4 regions of the Pseudoalteromonas sp. 1CM17D genome follow, and region 1 is predicted to be linked to each of the others. Evidence: predicted binding sites of a transcription regulator. Region 1 holds the regulator's gene; each other region holds the start of a gene.
What was found. The regulator sigma-54, encoded in region 1, starts transcription at its own class of promoters, with help from an activator protein. The targets are predictions, from matches to a motif close to GTTGGCACGNNNNTNGNNT.

Region 1 (4,802 bases):
TGGGCCTAATTTAAAAATTGTCGGTAAAGGCCTTGAAGCCGATTTAAAAACCGAAGTAATAAAACTAATTAACCATACGCGAACAATATATTATGACCAATAAACTCACTAAAATACTTATTATCCCATCGCTAATGCTTGCATTTAGCGCCTCTGCTGCTGAGCCTGCTGCTCAACCGCCAGCAAATCAAATTTCTATTAGTGCAGACCGTCAAGAAGGCCAACTTAAAGAAAACGTAGGTATTTTTGAAAAGAACGTCGAAATTGTGCATGGTAATCGCAAAATTACAGCCGACCGACTTGAAGTACATAAACGTGAAGACTTAGGGGATAACAAACAACTCCTTATTGCCACTGGCAGCCCAGCCTACTTCGAAGAAAAACAAGACGATGGTACCGTAATGAGCGCCAGTGCAAACGAAGTACGTTACGACGTAGCAAAGCGCTTTTTAACGCTTGTTGGCGATGCTGAAGTCGCACAAGCCGGTCAAAAAATTAATGCTAAAAGTATTACCTACGATATGCAGCAGCAGCTTATTAGCGCAGAAAAAGACGAAAACTCCACGGATCGTGTCCACACAATTTTAGTGCCTGTTGAAGCAAAACTTAAAGAAAAAACAGGTAACGAAGGTCAACCATGAGCACCTTAAAAGCAGAACTATTAGCAAAAAGCTATAAAGGCCGCCAAGTTGTAAAAAATGTAGGCCTTGAGGTAGAAGCCGGCAGCATTGTTGGCTTATTGGGCCCTAATGGCGCAGGTAAAACCACCACCTTTTACATGATTGTAGGATTAGTACCTAGCGACAAAGGTAAAATTTCTATTGATGATAACGACATTACGTTATTACCTATGCACAGCCGCGCCCGCTTAGGCATTGGCTATTTGCCGCAAGAGTCATCAATATTTAGAAAGCTGACAGTTTATCAAAACTTAATGGCTATTTTAGAAACGCGTAAAGAGCTCAATAAAGCCGCGCGAGAAGAAACGCTTAACAACTTACTTGATGAATTTAGTATTCAGCATATTCGCGATAGCCAAGGTATGGCGCTTTCTGGTGGTGAACGCCGCCGTGTAGAAATTGCCAGAGCACTGGCAGCAAACCCTAAATTTATTTTATTGGATGAGCCTTTTGCTGGTGTTGATCCGATTTCAGTGTTAGATATAAAGAAAATAATAGAACATCTTAAAAACCGTGGCATTGGCGTATTAATTACCGATCACAATGTAAGAGAAACCCTTGATGTTTGTGAAAAAGCCTACATTGTTTCTCATGGGGAGCTAATTGCATCTGGCACCCCAGAACACGTATTAAATGACAAAACTGTACGCGATGTTTATTTAGGCGAGCAATTTAGGCTGTAACATTTAAGCCACACCTACAAGCATCTGCTAATATTAATTATAACAACATAAAAGGATTGTTAGAGATACATGAGGCAATCATTACAGCTGCGCATGGGCCAGCAACTTACAATGACTCCACAATTGCAACAAGCGATTCGCTTGCTGCAGCTCAGTACATTGGATCTCCAGCAAGAAATACAAGAAGCACTTGATAGCAACCCGCTATTAGAAGTAGAAGAGCAAGATTACACGGAAGAGTCGGCTGGAAAAAATGAACAAAAAGCAGATACGGATGATGTAACCGTAAGCGCATCGGCTGACGATACAACCAGCGAGTACGAGCAAGACAGTGGCGAAGCTTTAAATAAAGACACCGTTAGCGATGATATGGCAATGGATGTAACTTGGGATGAGTACATGAGCGCAGCCCCTGCGGCATCCTCAGGCCCAATGCCAGAAGATGAGTCTATTTATCAAGGTGCCTCTACTGAAACGCTACATGAGTATTTAATGTGGCAGCTTCAGCTTACTCCTTTTAGCCCCACTGATGAAGCCATTGCTATTGCCATTGTAGAAGCTGTAGATGACTCGGGTATTTTAACGCTAAGTTGCGAAGAAATTTTAGAAAGCTTTAACCAAGAAAACGATGACGAAGTTGAAGTTGAACTTGATGAAATAGAAGCCGTTTTAAAGCGTATTCAGTTATTTGACCCTGTAGGTATAGCCGCGCGCAGTTTACAAGAGTGCTTGTGTATTCAGCTAAACCAGTTTGATAAAGACACCCCTTTTATAGAACAAACTAAAATGATCTTAACCGATCACATTGATCTATTAGCGGCACGCGACTATCGTACATTAATGAAAAAGACTAAGCTTAAAGAAGACGAGCTTAAAGAGGTCATGACCCTAATACATACCCTCAACCCAAAACCTGCAGATACCATAGTAAGGGAAGAGTCGGAGTATGTAATACCAGATGTGTCGGTTAAAAAAATAAAAGGCCGCTGGGTGGTAGAGCTAAACCCAGATAGCATGCCAAAAATACGCGTAAATAGTCAGTACGCGGCTATGTCACGTACCGTAAAATCAAGTGGTGATAGCCAATTTATTCGCTCTCACTTACAAGAAGCTAAATGGTTTATAAAAAGCCTTGAAAGCAGAAACGACACGCTGCTCAAAGTAACAAACTGTATTGTAAAACAGCAACAAGCATTTTTTGAACATGGCCCAGAAGCCATGAAGCCAATGGTTTTAAACGATGTTGCTGAAATGGTAGAAATGCATGAATCGACAATTTCGCGTGTTACTACGCAAAAATATATGCATACGCCACGTGGTATTTTTGAGCTTAAGTATTTTTTCTCAAGCCACGTAAGCACTGAAAACGGCGGAGAGTGTTCATCAACCGCAATACGTGCCCTAATTAAAAAGCTAATTGCCGCGGAAAACTCAGCTAAACCATTGAGTGATAGTAAAATTGCGGATATATTGGCAGAGCAAGGAATTAAAGTAGCTAGACGCACAATAGCAAAATACCGTGAATCGCTAGCTATTCCACCGTCAAATCAGAGAAAGAGTTTGATATAAGACGTAAAAAACAAAGAGGAAATGCTTATGCAACTAAACCTAACTGGTCGTCACGTAGAAGTAACTGATTCACTTAGAGACTATGTAAATAATAAATTTGCAAAGCTAGAAAGGCACTCAGATCATATTAGCAATGTGCATGTCATTCTCGATGTAGAAAAACTCAACCAAAAAGCAGAAGCGACTATTCATGTAAGTGGCGCAGATTTATTTGCCTCAACAGAGCACCAAGATATGTATGCCGCTATAGACTCGTTGATTGACAAGCTCGATCGTCAAGTCATAAAACATAAAGAGAAGCTTGCTAGACACTAATATTATGAAATTAAGTACATTAGTATGCCAGGACTGCAGCAAAGCTGCGGTCCTTTTTAGTAGTAAAAAAAGAATTTTAGAGTTTATCAGTGAGCTTGCTCATGAAAAGCTCCCCTACTTACCACAACAAGATATTCTTAATGCGCTGGCAAGTAGAGAAAAGCTAGGCAGTACTGGCATTGGCCGGGGTATCGCCATTCCTCATGGCAGAATGGGTGGCGTAGAAGAGCCGCTGGCTTTAGTACTTGTTAGCGACACGCCTGTTAACTTTGATGCTATTGATAACTGCCCTGTTGATATTTTTGTTGCACTCATCGTACCAGATGGCGATAACCAACAGCACCTAAAGACTCTGGCAACCATAGCTGATAAACTGAGCAACAAAGAATTTTGTAAACAGCTGCGTAGTGCTAAAACCGATGCAGAGCTGTATCAAGTAATTGTTGATCAATCGTAGTAAATACTAAGGGCTATAAATGGAGTTAATTATCATAAGCGGCCGTTCTGGTTCAGGTAAGTCGGTTGCTTTACGCGTGGTTGAAGATTTAGGCTATTATTGCGTAGATAATATTCCGGTCAACTTACTGCCCTCTTTAGTGCGAAGTGTTTCAGATAACTATGACAAAATAGCCGTTAGTATAGATGTTCGTAATATCCCCAAAGAACAAGATGAATTTAACGATATTCTCGAGTACCTTCCTGACTTTGCTAAACCCACACTGTTTTATTTAGATAGTGATGATCAAACACTGATCAAACGTTTTTCAGAAACACGCAGATTACACCCTTTATCCATCGATTCACTGCCGCTTGATTTAGCAATAAAAAAAGAAAAAGAACTGCTTGATGTACTCGTAACACGCGCTGACTTTATGCTAGATACCACCGATTTAAGTGTGCACCAATTAGCAGAGTCAATTCGCGAAAAAATACTGGGTAAAAAAGATAAGCAACTTATTGTAACATTTGAATCGTTTGGCTTTAAACACGGCATACCTAAAGAAGCTGATTATGTTTTTGATGCTCGCTTTTTGCCAAACCCCCACTGGGAGCCTGAACTCAAACCGCTTACGGGCCTTGATCAACCAGTAAAAGATTTTTTGGCAAATCACAGCATAGTGCAAAAATTCACTTGGCAAATTCAAACCTTTGTACAAACTTGGCTGCCACACTTAGAGCGCAATAACCGTAGTTACCTCACTATTGCAATTGGCTGTACTGGTGGTCAACATCGCTCGGTTTATTTAGCGCAAGCCATTGGTGAGAGCTTTGCTATGACGCATCCGAATGTCAAAATTCGTCATCGTGAGCAAGAAAAGTAACCTTAAAATAATAACCTGTTCAGTTTAGGTATAGTAATTTATGCGCTGTGAAGACACATTTTTAATAAAAAATAAATTAGGCTTACACGCCAGAGCGGCAACGGTCCTTGCGCAATTAGCTGTGCAGTTTGATGCTAAAATCACCTTACACCAAGATGATAAAGAAGCCGCAGGCGACAGCGTATTAGCTTTAATGCTACTTGAAAGCAGTAAAGGTAAAGAAGTTAAAGTAG
Region 2 (4,802 bases), on a different contig from region 1:
ATTAAAAGATGCCCCTGCCATTCCTGTTGAGGCAGAGTACCGCAGCTACTTTCCAGTGGTGGATGGTTTAAAGCCCACAATAAAGCGCATTATTGAGCATTTTGATTTTAAAGCCCCGTTTGTAAATTTAGAGCGCGATATACGTTTGCTCGTAAAGGCATTTTACAAACAAGCGCCAGACACTCACCACCAGCCTTGGCAAATGCGCTTTGATATTTTGCACGCGCCTTTTTATCGTAACAAAGCTGCTTACATAGTCGGCCGAGTGGTCTCTCAAAGCGGTGTGCAGCCTTTTATTATTGCAGTACTGCACCATGAAGATAAAGGCTTATACCTCGATGCGCTATTAACCAAATCATCGCAAATGCGGGTTATTTTTGGCTTTGCACGGGCTTATTTTATGGTTGAAACCCATGCGCCCTCAGCCATGGTGCGATTTTTAAATCAACTTATGCCTAATAAAACACTCGCTGAGCTTTATAATGCCATTGGGTTTCATAAACAAGGTAAGACAGAGTTTTACCGTGAATTTTTACATCACTTGTCTCACTCAGACGATAACTTTATTATAGCGCCAGGCACACCAGGCATGGTTATGATGGTATTTACGCTGCCCTCTTTTGGCTATGTATTTAAAGTAATTAAAGATAAGTTTGGCGAAAGCAAACCGTTTGGCCGCGATACCGTGCTTAAACGCTATCAACTGGTAAAAAGCCATGATCGGGTTGGTCGCATGGCCGATACCATAGAATACTCTAACGTCGTATTTCCTTTGGCACGCTTTGATAGTAATTTACTGGCACAGCTACATAAAACCATTGGCTCATCTATGGTAATTGAAGGCCCGTGGCTTATTATCAAGCATTTATATATTGAAAGGCGCATGACACCGCTTAATTTATTTTTAGAAAACGCCAGCGAAGAAAGTGCTGCCGATGCAATAGAAGAGTACGGCCAAGCACTTAAAGAAATGATTGCGGTAAATATATTCCCAGGCGATATGCTGCTTAAAAACTTTGGGGTAAGCAAACACAAGCGCATTATTTTTTACGACTACGATGAGGTTCAATACCTAACAGATATGAACTTTAGGGCCTTCCCTAAGGCCAAAAGCTATGATGATTACTTAACTGATGAACAAAGCTACTCAGTTGCGCCGCAAGATGTTTTTCCTGAGCAACTTTGTACCTTTGTTATGCCAAACCCAAAGTACAAACAGTTTTTGCTCAGTACACACCCCGAGCTTGTTGATGTTAGTTTTTGGAAGCAAGCTCAGCAAAATATAAAAAAGGGTCATGTTAGTCACATATACCCATACCCGACAGCACAACGCTTTATTCATCACTGGTAAGCGTTAAAGGACACACAATGAACATAAGTAAAATAGATTTAAATTTGCTGGTTTACCTCGACACCCTATTACGTGAGTGTAACGTAACCCGCGCCGCTAACCAGTTAAGTATTACTCAACCAGCTATGAGTAACGGCCTTAAGCGTTTAAGAAACTTGTTTAACGACCCAATTTTGGTACGTACCAGTGAAGGTATGGTCCCCACAGAGCGTGCTATAGAGCTGCAGCCGGTTATTCGCGGTATATTAATGACCCTAGAAGAAACCCTCGCACCTAATCGCGAATTTGAAGCCAGCCAAAGTAAACGTGTTTTTAGAATAATGGCCAGTGACTATGCAGCCAGTACATTAGCGCCAAAGCTTTTAAGTAAACTTCATGAAGAAGCGCCCGATACAACCCTAGATATACTTACGCCTAGTGATGTAACATTTCATGATGTTGAAAATGGTAAAGTGGATATGGCAATTAACCGCTTTGAAAACCTTCCGCAATCTTTTCATCATAAACGCATATGGAAAGACAGCTTTTGCTGCTTAGTAAAAGCCGACAACCCAATTATCGAAAACTTTAGCCTAGACAGCTATTTAAAAGCCCGCCATATATGGGTAAGTAAAACCGGCTTTGGGGTCGGCGTAGGTATGGACCCTAAAGATGTACAAAAGCTAGGTTGGGTAGATGAAGCACTTGCCCATTTTGGTAAACACCGAAATATTGCCACGTTTACCCGTAATTACCACGTAGCCATTCATTTAGCAAAAGAGCAAAATTTAGTGGCGACCTTACCTTCAAAGGCTGCCAATATTTACTTAGATGATGCAGGCCTTAAAATTTTAGAGCCTCCATTTCCTATACCACCTTTTGAACTAGATATGATTTGGAGCCCTTTACTGCATCGCGATGCAAGTCATATTTGGTTACGCCAAAAAGTAGCCGAAGTGGCGGATGAGCTTAAATAACCTTATTACAAAAGCCATGTAAAATTTGCGAGGTTGTTTTATTTTAAATAGCCTTGCAGCTTGCTGAATAAAGAAATAATCAATAATTACAATAGTTTAAAAATTAAAATGAAATTGGAATGGCCTTTGCTTTGGTTACTATGAAACTTAAATTCATGTAAAGAGAGGTCATTATGAATACCCATCAAGGAACAGAAGCAACTCATATTACTGACATCATCCAAGTAATGAACAGTGGCATTGATTTTTATCAAAAAGCGCAAGAGAAAGTTGAAGACCCAGCCATTGGCGCATTATTTCAACGCATGATTGACGCACGAAAAGTAAGTGTTGAGCGCTTACAACCTTATGCTGTTAACGAAAAAGGTGAGCGTGAAGACGGCTCTTCTTTTGCTGTAGAAGCACGCAGAGCTTACACAGCCCTACTTACTACGTTTAGTTCTCATAACGATAAAACATACGTTAAAGAGCTTGAAGAGGTAGAAGATAAAACACTTGAAGAAATTAAAGCAGCGATGGATAAACCACAGCCAGCCGACTGTGAAGCAGCCTTAGCGAAAACCTTGCTAACGATGCAAAGCTGCCACACCGAAATGAGCCGTATGCAAAAGCATTAATTTTCAATTGCATATATTTAAAACCCAGCCTAGCCGCTGGGTTTTTTATTATTTCAACGTCCAGTTTAAACCCTGCTATGTATAGCCAAGTCCAAAATGCCTCATTTAGTATTATCAAAGCCATACAGGGGGTATACCAATCCGTAATAATGTTTAATTAAGCGAATTGGTATAATTTAACGCTGAGGTAAGGCGCAACACAATAAAAAATCGCGGTTTACAAATAAATGCTAAAAAGGCTAAATACAAAAAAAGGGCCTTACGGCCCTTTGAACTTAAATAACATAAGGGAGTGTTATTTATTAAAAACGGTATTCTGCACCTACATAGTAATAAGCACCATTAAAGCCAAATGGCGCTGAACGGCGAGAGTATTCAAATACCCCATCGCTGCTTACAATAGTATTGCCATTTGAATCTACAATTGTGCCCGAGCGTGAGTTACCAATGGTGTTTTTATCTGGGTACACGTCAAATAAGTTATTTGCACCAATATTTACAGATAAATCTTCAGTCACGAAGTAGTTAACTTTAACGTCAATTAAAATTTCTGCACCGTAGGTTTGGCGCCCGCCATCTTCTACTGTGTATTCACCAAAGCGGTTGAGTGAAAGGTTTACAGTCCAATCACCACGCTGGTAAAGCGCACTTAAGTTGATGCGATCTTCTGGTTGCCACTCTTCAATAATTGAAATTTCTTGATCAGAGAAAACATCTTCAACAGGTACGGTTTCAAGCCCTGAGCCCGATGGCGTAAATAACGATACCACCTCAGTTTCAGTAAAGTTAGCTGCTAAAGTAAAATCAAGCGTGCCACCTAACCCCTCGGTATTCCAAGTAGCTACAAAATCAATACCCGAAGTTTCGGTATCTGCACCATTTAAGAAAAACTGCCCTGCACCTGCGCCTGAGCTGATTAATGCAGCATCTAGGCTTGAAGAAAGCCCTTTGCCTAAACGATTACTAATTACTATGCGGTCGTCAATATCAATTGAGTAGTAATCCACAGTAACATTAATGTTATCCGTTACGTTGTAGACAATACCTAAACTACGGTTTTGCGATTTTTCTTCTTTAAGTTTTGGAATACCTAAACTTTGTGCAAGGGTTGAATCGTTTCTGAATGTACCTACTTCTTCAGCAACTAATGAGCCGTCTTCAGCCACAACAAATTGTGTGCTGATATTGTTAAAATACAATTGCTGCATTGATGGCGCTCTAAAGCCTGAGCTTAATGCACCACGCAGTGACACATCATCAGTAATTGCCCAGTTACCCGCAAGCTTAAAGTTTACCGTGTCGCCAAAGCCTTTGTAATTATCGTAACGCAGTGCGCCTGATAAAATGACATCTTCAATTAGGTAGGTTTCTGCATCAAGGTAAAACGAAATTACATCGCGTGACTCATCAACCGATGATGCCGGCGAAGAACCACCAAAACCTTGCGTGCCGCCAGAGGCATCTTCAGAGCCTACACCGCCACTTAAACCACTATAAATACTTACCCCATCAAGGGTGTCGTAATCACGATAAGCATATTCGCTGCCCTCTAAAATACGGTATTCATCGGTACGAATTTCTGCACCCATAGCCAATGAGTAGTCATCAAAGTTTTGTGTAAAATCTATATTAATGGTTTGCAGTGATAACTCCATGCCATAGGCATAGGCTTCACGCGGAATAGTACTACGAATATCAGCGGCACTTAAACCTTGCTCGTAACGTAAAAAGTTAGCGTACGAGGCATTGATTGTGTCACTTGTTGTGTAATCAATGCTGTTTTCACCGTAGGTGTACGATACATCTAAACTTGCATCGTTATCAAAGTCGGTTTTGTAACCAAAGTTGTAAGAAATATCATCAATTGTGGTATTAATT
Region 3 (4,802 bases), 180 kb from region 1:
TTTTCACAGTGAAGAAGCTGCGCAAGCCGCACACGATGACTTTATCAAACGTTTTCAGAAAAAAGCGCTACCTGATGAAATCCCTGAGCTGACAATTACGATTGCAGAAGAAGGTATTTTAATTGCTAACTTACTTAAAGAAGCTAATTTAGTAGCCAGTACTTCTGAAGCAATGCGCATGATTAAGCAAGGTGCAGTAAAACTTAACGGTGAAGATAAAATCACTGATACAAAACTTGAAGTAGCAAAAGGCACGACCGCTATTTACCAAGTAGGTAAACGTAAGTTTGCCAACATTACTGTAGCGTAAGCGCAGTTAAAACTAAAAAACCAGCTTAGGCTGGTTTTTTTGTGCGCGTATTTTGGCTGCTAAAAAACCATTAAATCAGCTTTAATATCTCAATACTGATAATGACTAACAGCCAAAATGCACGCGCTTGATTTAATCTATTTATGATCACAGGTACGTCTTCGGCTTTTGGGAGTCGCTCGGTTCCAATACGCATTTTATTAAAACGCTTACCAAAATAAACCGCAGGGCCGCCTAGCTGTACGCCAATAGAGGCGGAGCACACACTTAAAATCCATCCTGTATTTGTTTGATAAAAGTGTCTGCCATAGTGCTTTATGTAATGCATACTTTGTTTACTGGCTTTGCTTGCGGCAATGGTTAATGCAAGTAAGCGTACGGGGATAAATTCGATTACAAACAAAAGTATTTTAAGCGGTTTTAAAAAGTGGCTATTAGGTGGTATATCGGCGCGCCAAGCATGCTGCATTAAAGTCAGTAGCCGATACGCTAAAGTGGCAATTGGCCCAAGTAATAAAAATATAAATATAACGGTAAAGTAATTACGGGCAGTTCGTAAAATTAAGCTTTCAATTAAGGCTTTAATAATACCTGGCGCTGAGAGCTTATTGACCTCTCGGGCAAGCAGTGGCTTTACGAGTTCACGCGCGGTAGATTTTTGGTTTTGTTTTACTAACTTTGCAACCCGCAGGGCTTTTTTTTCAATCGCTTTGCTTTCTAGGCACAAATATAAAATGAGGCCCGCTAGCAGCTCAGGATAAAAGGCAAATTCAAGCAGTAACACAATAATAATAAGAATAACGCTTAAAACTAGCGCACAGGCAAGAGTGGAGGCTAAATAAAGGTAACTTTTAGGCTCACTTGGTTTATAAACCCGTTTTCCTATAGCACTAAATATAGCGGTTAATACTGTATTAGGGTGATACCAGCTTTTTAACGGGAAAAAGCGCTCAGCAATGAGCGCCACAAAAAAGGCAATAAAGTCCAAATGGTTTTGAACAATATTGCTTAGCATTTACAGCGTAACTTTTGTTAGTTTTTCCAATAGTGCAACAACCATTTTTGATGAGTTGATTGATGCAGTCTCTAAGTATTCTTCAAACGATTGCGGCGACTCTTTACCGGCAATGTCAGACATAGAGCGAATAACCACAAATGGCGTATTAAGCGCAAAACACGTTTGTGCAATAGATGCGCCTTCCATTTCTACTGCAAGCATTGTAGGAAAGTCGCTGCGTGCTTTATCAATTCGCACTGGATCACACATAAATGAATCACCCGTACAAATTAAGCCTACTAAGGTTTTTACTTCGCTAATTTGCGCAATGGTTTGCTCGGCAGCTTCAACTAGTTTTGGGTGTGCGGCAAAGCCTGCTGGCATTTGTGGAACTTGGCCAATTTCGTAGCCAAAAGCGGTTACATCTACATCGTGATGACGTACTTCTGAAGAGATAACAACATCGCCAACACTTAGAGAGGGATCAAAGCCACCGGCAGAACCTGTGTTAATAACACAATCAGGATTAAAGTTATCAATTAATAACGTGGTTGCAATCGTTGAGGCCACTTTACCAATACCCGATTGCACAAGTGTTACTGTATTACCTGCTAATTCGCCTGTGTAAAAGGTAAACCCTGCTTTAGTTAGCACTTGTGGGTTTTGCATTGCTTCACGTAAAATTTTAACTTCTGGCTCCATTGCGCCAATAATACCAACATTCATAGTGTTTGATTCCTGAGTTTGAATACGTAGATTATACGTGAAGTTAGCAATAAAAAACAAAAAAGCGAGCTGTTTTACGGCTCGCTTTAAATACTTTTAGGAGAGTATTTAATTCTATTTTAAATTTCGGCTAACGCAGTGGTTTGCGCTTTAGCCTGAGAAGGTGACAATACCGCAGGTTTACTTACACGATTACGTGTTGGACGAGCCGATTGCACCGCTGCAGGTTTGCCTAATTTAAACATAATTGCATCGCGCACCTCAGAAGGGCGGTAGCCTGATTTTACTTTCATACGAATATGTGGAATGCCAGCAGATTCTAAAGCGCCGTTTACAAACCAGTCGCGCTGCGCTTTGTGGCCATCTTTATTGGCGTTGTTAACTAAATCGACCGCTGCCACTATCGTCATTTTTTCTTTATCTACCAGCACAAAATCGAGTTGTTTATTTTTAGCTTTAGCTAAAGCTGCACGTTTTGATTTAGCAGAAAGGCCTTGCTTGCAGTCGATTACATCGATGAGTTTGACGCGGCTCACAATTTTGTATTGATCGCCTACCGCACGCTCTAAAAGATTTAAAAATGCACCCTCAACCTGTGTAAACACGGTTTGTTTGCGGGTAAAAGGATAGGGATTGCCGCCATCATCACTAAATTTTGACGCAACCACAGAGGCCCCAACCACTAATACTAAAATTGATAATAAAGCGAATTCCATACGGTAACTCCATAACAACAAATTGACACTGCTCAAGTAAAGCAATTTACGTGCCTAAAAATTGGTTGTTATGGCTAATTACCGTATGTATTTATTATTAATGCAGCAGGGCTGCTAGGCTTTGTAACCGCCCTCAATTCCTTTAACGGCAATAGCGACTGCATCATGCGCATGGAGTGATTCGTAATGATTAATTTGCAGCCAGTAATCACTAAAGTTATCGTTTTCAAGAACCGCTTTAATTTTACGTGCAGCGTCTTCACAAAACATTAAATTTTGACCGTTAAGGCGGGCAAATTCTTGCTCATCTTCACGTTTTACTGCCGCTTGTACGGGGGTTTTTAGTTCAGCTTCTAATGTATCAATTAAATTTACTACGTCAAATTCACTAATCGTGTTGTCTAGCTTTACTTTAACGTTTGCAATTGAACGCTGTGAGTGAGGCGTTGCCACAATACCCTGCGTTGTACCTAGCCATGCTAAAACGTCTTTTTGATTAAGTGTTTCTTGGTTAAACTTTTCGCTAAAAGCATTTTGAATAAGCTGGCGAGCAAGTGCTGCAGAGCATGGACAGGTTGATGAATAAGTAACATCAACGCTTAGCTCGTAGCTAATTACGCTATTTTCAATAGTGCTGGTTAGGGTAATTGGGTAGCTTTTCCAACCTGCTTTACCGCTTAACAACGATTTACGACGCAGCGGTAACTCAAATTTAAACTCTATTTGGGCTTTGTCACTTAATCCTTCGTGGCTGGTGATAAAGGTATCGAGTGCTTGAGCTAAAGTTTGTGGGTTAACTTGTTGCTCTGTAGAGAGTAAATCGAGCGCTAAAAATAAACGCGACATATGAATGCCTTTAGCGTCTTCTTTATGCAAATTAACAAAGGCACGCGCTTTTGCGTTAACGGTAACGGGTGCTAAATCTTTCGATTCAAAAATAAATGGCAGTTCTATTTCGCCCATACCAACCCAGTCTAACTTACCTGTTTGTAAGGCGGGAGCCGTATCAGCTATATCGGGCATGTTGGTTTGCATGTGCGCTACTCGTTATTGGTCATAATAAAGCGCAGCATTTTACACTAAATAATTTATTGCTGAAATGATGAGTTTAACAAGTAGGCAAAAGTAAACATGAAAATTTTCTGTTTTTGTCGCACAACATGAATATAGCTAATAGAAAAATGCTAAAATCTGCTGCAAAATGCGTTTGACTATTAATAGGCACTTTTTATTTATGCCTAGTAACGAGATACACTGACCTATGACCGATTCTTCTTTGAGCCCTTGGGCTCGAGTACTTTCTAGTTTAATAACTCGCTTTGGTGAGTTAAAAACCGCGGCAATGTGCTACGCGCTTTTATTAGGCGTGTCGCTTATATTGTCGAGTATGTTTTATTATGTGGCACTGGGTGAGGTTAATTTAGTTGATATTTTAGCTGTGGTATTTTTTACCGCGGTTGTATCTCCCTTTATGATCAGTATTTTACTCAACTCGATTAGACAATTAGATGCCTCATACGCTTATTTAGACAGCGCCACAAAACAAGAAAAGCTGTTAAATCAAACATTAAAAGATAATATCAACCGCCTCAACATTGAAATAGATGAGCGAAAAATGGCTTTTCATGCCAAGCATCGCGCCATTGAAGAGCTTCGCCGCGAAATAGCAGAGCGTAAAAAAACACAACAAGAACTTGCTCAGCAAGGCATGCTCCTTCGCTCTATTGTCGACTCTTCCCCCGATTTATTTTATTACCGAGATAACAACGGCGTGTTTGCCGGCTGTAATAAAATGTTTGAAGAGGTTATGGGCAAAACCAGTGCTGAATTAATTGGTAAAACAGTTGAGCAAATTTTCCCGAGCTACTTTTTAGCAGAAGTACTCAGAACCGATAAACAAGTAGAGCAAACGCATCAAGCGCTGACAATTGATGTTGAATATATGGTTAATGGTGAAAACCGTTGGTTTGAGCTGCGTAAATTACCGTTTATAAACGATCAAGGTGACTACATAGGTTTGCTTGCATTTGGCCGTGATATAACCAGCCGTAAA
Region 4 (4,802 bases), on a different contig from region 1:
CGTTAAGTTTTTAATGGTTTCATTGGTCACTTCACCAAATACACGGGCTGAATATTCACGCTCAACTTCATAACTTGGGTGCATTAAGCGGTTCGCTAACTCACCATCGTTGGTAAATAACATTAAACCTGCTGTGTTAATATCTAGTCGACCAACAGCAATCCAACGCTCACCGTCTATGCGTGGTAAACGGTCAAAAACAGTACGACGTCCTTCTGGGTCTTTACGTGTACTTAACTCCCCTTCTGGCTTGTTGTACATAATTACACGACAAATACGGTCGGCTTTTTCTTCAATTTTTACGCTGTGGCCATCAACACGTATTAAGTCTGTTTCCTCAACACGGTCACCTAATTTAGCCACTTTACCATTAACACTTACGCGGTTTGCATCAATGTATTTTTCCATTTCACGTCGTGAGCCTACCCCTGCACGGGCTAGGACTTTTTGTAACTTTTCACCTTGAATACTCATTCGGATGGTTCTCTCACAGAAGGATCACTTAATAACTGGTTTATTTTACTTTCCTGTTGCGCTGGCAATGCAGGGAGTTCATCTAAACCGGTTAACGAAAAATAATCTAAAAATAATTTTGTTGTTGCATAAAGCGCTGGTTTACCAGGTACTTCTTTATGCCCTACTACTTTAACCCACTCTCGCTCAAGGAGGGTTTTAATAATTGCTGTTCCGGTTGTTACGCCTCGTACTTGCTCTATTTCACCACGCGTTATTGGTTGCCTGTAGGCAATTAACGACAATGTTTCTAGTAGTGCGCGAGAGTACTTAGGTGCACGTTCTTGCCATAAATTACTAAGCCAAGGGCTTAAACTACTACACGCTTGAAAGCGATAGCCACTGCCTACTTCAACTAGCTTAATGCCACGTGTTTGATAGTGGGTATGTATAGCGTCTATTGCAGTGTTAATTCGTGACATAGAAATAGCTAAATCAGCCAATACAGTATCTTTTAAGTGGCGTTTGCTAACAGGTTTGTCTGCGACAAATATAGCCGCTTCAATGATCTCAATTAATTGTTCATCACTAATTCGACGACCCGCCATAATATTTTGCTTTGCCCTTTAAAATACGTAGCCATCTATTATGACAGAACATCGCAAAAGGGGGAAAATATATCTGCTTTTAAAACAAATTAAATGCACAAAAAAGCCAGCAATTAATGCTGGCTCTTATGTGTAGCGTATTTAGCTAATATTAGCTGTTTTTATAATGCTTTAGCGCATCATCTTCAGCAACGGCTTTACCGTATTTGCTAATGTAGCCTTTAAACTCACCTTTACTGATGCGTTTATCATTGTTGCCATCCATGTAACCAAAATGGTTTGAAATATCATCATCGTCAGCTTCTTCTACTGAGATGTAACCATTTTTGTCGTTATCTAAACTTCTAAAATCATTTTCGATTTTATCAAATTTAGCTATTTTAGCTTTAAACGCCGACTCACTTACTTCGCTGTCAGTCGCTACCTTACCGGTATTTAACTGCATGTAAGTGTTAAATTCTTTACGACTGATCTCGTTATCCATATTGGTATCAATATTTGAAAAGTGGCCCCAGATGCTATCGTCATCTGCTTCTACTTTTGAAATATAACCATCACTGTCGTTATCTAAACTTGCAAAATCGCTATCGATTTTTTCAAGGCCTTGGTTTGAGGCACAAGCGGCTAAACTTAACGAAGCTAAAATAGTTGTTGCGAGTGTTAACTTTTTCATAAGACGTATCCTTGTAGTTAGTAAATGTCACTTTAACTAATACAAGTCCAATGCCAAAGTGCACAAGCCGCCAACAATCAATGAGTTACGTGCATTTAGCTTATTTTATATACATTAATCAATTACTTAGCTTTGCAATGATTGCTGCATACCTTGTAATTTTTGCAAAAAAATACCCAGTACAAACTGGGCATTATTTTAATCTATATGTTACCGCGCAATTAGATTGCTGCGTTTTGGTAACGCTTTACAAATTCAGTTACGTTTTGTCCGTTACACTTTAACGAGTTTAAGTTACCAATTTTTTGGCGAACAGGCGCAAGGCCTTGCTTTAACGCTGTGATACATAACTGTGTTTCTTGGTGTGCATCTTTTGCAAACACTTCAACTTTTGATTCAGCAGCTTGGTTAGACGTTACTTTTTTAGCAATGTCGCGAATATCTTGACCATTACATAAAACACTTTCAGAAAAACGCGATAAGTATACACCGTGTTGTGCTGCTTCTTTACGCGCTGCGCTAAAGCCTTCATTTGCACTTAATACACATAATTTAGATTCAAGTTTATTATCTTGGCTAAAGTAAGTGTTGCTTTTTGCTGATACAGACGCAGAGGCTAATAAAGCAGTAGCTAAAAGTAATTGTGTTTTCATGAGAGAGATCCTATTTGAACGACTAAACAAGTAATTTTTGCGCATTATATATTCAATAATTACGAGATCAATTGAATTTTTTATTTATTTAAATAATTAATAAAGCATTTACAATGTTTAAACTTTACGCACCAATTGATCAACATTTGCGCAGCTATTTTCTCATTTCGAGCATGTTATGTAGGCTTATTTGCTGATACAATTTAGTTATAAAAACAGAGTCTAATTAAAGGTAAATTTTATGAAGGTTATTTCTTTCAATATCAATGGTCTGCGAGCTCGCTTACACCAGTTACAAGCAATTATAGATAAACACCAGCCAGACATTATTGGTTTGCAAGAAATTAAAGTTCATGATGAGGCGTTCCCTCTCGAGGACGTACAAAAAATGGGTTACCACGTTTATTTTCATGGTCAAAAAGCGCACTACGGTGTGGCAATGTTATGCAAAAATGAGCCTAAATCGGTCTTAAAAGGTTTTGCCAGCGACACTGAAGAAGCACAAAAACGCATGATAAGTGTGACAGTTGAGCAAGAAAATAGCCGCGACCTAACGGTAATGAATGGTTATTTCCCACAAGGCGATAATATAAATCACGAAACAAAATTCCCTTATAAGCGCCAGTTTTACAAAGATTTAATGACCCATTTAGAAACAAACCACACGCCAGATGAAGACGTTATCGTTATGGGCGATATCAATATTTCGCCTACCGATTTAGATATTGGTATTGGTGAAGTAAACGCTAAACGCTGGCTTAAAACAGGTAAGTGCTCGTTTCAACCAGAGGAGCGCGAATGGCTTGCTAAATTATTAAATTGGGGCTTTAAAGATACCTTCAGAGAGCAAAACCCTGAAACAAGCGACAAATACTCGTGGTTTGATTATCGCTCTAAAGGGTTTGTAGATAATCGTGGCCTACGCATTGATGTTGTACTTGCTACCCATGCCCTTGCCGAGCGATGTATTGATACCGGCATAGATTACGAATTACGCGGCATAGAAAAGCCCTCTGACCATGCGCCAATTTGGTCAACCTTTAAATAATTGCTATGTTAACGCTTAAAATGCAAGGGCTACTTTGGGCCTTTGTTTTAATTATTACCTTTATAAGCGTAGAAAAAAACACCTATAAAGCACTTTATAAAACGCCGGCACGGCAAATAGGGGTGCTTGCGTGTGCTTTAGTGTTTGCCATGTTATGGCAAATTAAAGCGGGTATTTTAAGCGGTCTTGATCTACACATTTTAGGTGTAACTGCCGCAACGCTAATTTTAGGGTGGCGCCTTGCTATTTTAAGTAGCCTGCTAGCCAGTGCCCTACTGGCGGCTTTTGCAAACATTGATCTTAACCTTTTGCCCATGCAAATACTGTTTGGTGCATTTATTCCTACATTATTAAGCTACCTTGGCTTTATAATGAGTTATCAGTATTTACCGCGTCACTTTTTTGTTTATATTTTTGTGTGCTCTTTTATATTGGCAGGCTTTATTGCATGTCTAAAAATAAGCTTAGGGGCTTTATTTTATTTGCTTATAGGGCAATATAATTGGCAAGAATTGGCAGATAATTACGTATACCTAAGTGCTATCATTTGGTTTCCTGAGGCAATGCTTAACGGTATGGCCATTACGCTTTTGATCACTTATCGGCCACACTGGGTCAAAACTTTTTATGATAAGGACTACCTAGACTCATGAGTCTGCAATACCAATGCCCTTTATGTAACCACGCCCTTTTAAAACATAGTTCATCACTTCGATGTGACAATAATCACACCTTCGACTTTGCCAAAGAAGGCTATGTAAATTTATTACCGGTGCAACACAAAAACTCAAAGCAACCGGGTGATTCGCTCGAAATGGTACAAGCAAGGCGTGCTTTTTTAGAGCAAGGCTTTTACGCATTTTTACAGCGCGCATTAAGTAATATAATTAGTGAGCGCAAACCAAACGTGCTAATAGATTTAGGCTGCGGCGAAGGATTTTATACTCATGCCATTGCCGATAAAATAGAGGCGCAGGTATACGGCGTCGATATTTCTAAATCAGCCGTAAAATATGCAGCAAAGCGATACCCACAATGTCATTTTAGCGTTGCATCAATTAGCCAGGCGCCTTTTAAGTCAGGCACTGCTGACGTATTACTGAGTGTTTTTGCGCCTTTGTTTGAGCAAGAGCTGGCGCGTTTAGCAGCGCCAAATGCCACATTAGTAGTTGCAAGCCCAGGGCCGTGGCATTTAAAAGAGCTTAAAGAATATATTTATGCAGATGTAGCAAAACACACTGAAATTGACACGCCAAGCGGCTTTATAAAAGCAGATCAAAAGCTCATTACAGAGCAGGTTACGCTTAATTTTTCAGATATTAAAAATTTAATAATGATGACACCATTTGCGTGGAAATTTAGACCTG

Region 2: the regulator sigma-54 is predicted to act here: its motif matches at 2,421-2,439, upstream of MSC25_RS03395 (PA2169 family four-helix-bundle protein).
Region 3: the regulator sigma-54 is predicted to act here: its motif matches at 2,789-2,807, upstream of MSC25_RS15035 (DUF2726 domain-containing protein).
Region 4: the regulator sigma-54 is predicted to act here: its motif matches at 1,774-1,792, upstream of MSC25_RS03020 (EF-hand domain-containing protein).

What each region holds. Positions count from the first base shown of each region.
Region 1 is NZ_JALNTP010000008.1:47,635-52,436, reverse strand. Features, by position in the region: gene lptC (LPS export ABC transporter periplasmic protein LptC) at 1-103, shown strand, start outside; gene lptA (lipopolysaccharide transport periplasmic protein LptA) at 93-641, shown strand; gene lptB (LPS export ABC transporter ATP-binding protein) at 638-1,363, shown strand; gene MSC25_RS14215 (RNA polymerase factor sigma-54) at 1,433-2,932, shown strand; gene hpf (ribosome hibernation promoting factor) at 2,960-3,247, shown strand; gene MSC25_RS14205 (PTS sugar transporter subunit IIA) at 3,252-3,704, shown strand; gene rapZ (RNase adapter RapZ) at 3,724-4,569, shown strand; gene MSC25_RS14195 (HPr family phosphocarrier protein) at 4,610-4,802, shown strand, end outside.
Region 2 is NZ_JALNTP010000001.1:761,159-765,960, forward strand. Features, by position in the region: gene aceK (bifunctional isocitrate dehydrogenase kinase/phosphatase) at 1-1,351, shown strand, start outside; gene MSC25_RS03390 (LysR family transcriptional regulator) at 1,369-2,307, shown strand; gene MSC25_RS03395 (PA2169 family four-helix-bundle protein) at 2,481-2,924, shown strand; gene MSC25_RS03400 (TonB-dependent receptor) at 3,227-4,802, opposite strand, start outside.
Region 3 is NZ_JALNTP010000008.1:222,683-227,484, forward strand. Features, by position in the region: gene tyrS (tyrosine--tRNA ligase) at 1-310, shown strand, start outside; gene ampE (regulatory signaling modulator protein AmpE) at 381-1,325, opposite strand; gene mtnN (5'-methylthioadenosine/S-adenosylhomocysteine nucleosidase) at 1,326-2,033, opposite strand; gene MSC25_RS15035 (DUF2726 domain-containing protein) at 2,153-2,749, opposite strand; gene folE2 (GTP cyclohydrolase FolE2) at 2,864-3,784, opposite strand; gene arcB (aerobic respiration two-component sensor histidine kinase ArcB) at 4,011-4,802, shown strand, end outside.
Region 4 is NZ_JALNTP010000001.1:685,005-689,806, forward strand. Features, by position in the region: gene rluB (23S rRNA pseudouridine(2605) synthase RluB) at 1-474, opposite strand, end outside; gene scpB (SMC-Scp complex subunit ScpB) at 471-1,061, opposite strand; gene MSC25_RS03020 (EF-hand domain-containing protein) at 1,213-1,734, opposite strand; gene MSC25_RS03025 (exonuclease III) at 1,956-2,387, opposite strand; gene xthA (exodeoxyribonuclease III) at 2,629-3,435, shown strand; gene MSC25_RS03035 (energy-coupling factor ABC transporter permease) at 3,441-4,088, shown strand; gene MSC25_RS03040 (putative RNA methyltransferase) at 4,085-4,802, shown strand, end outside.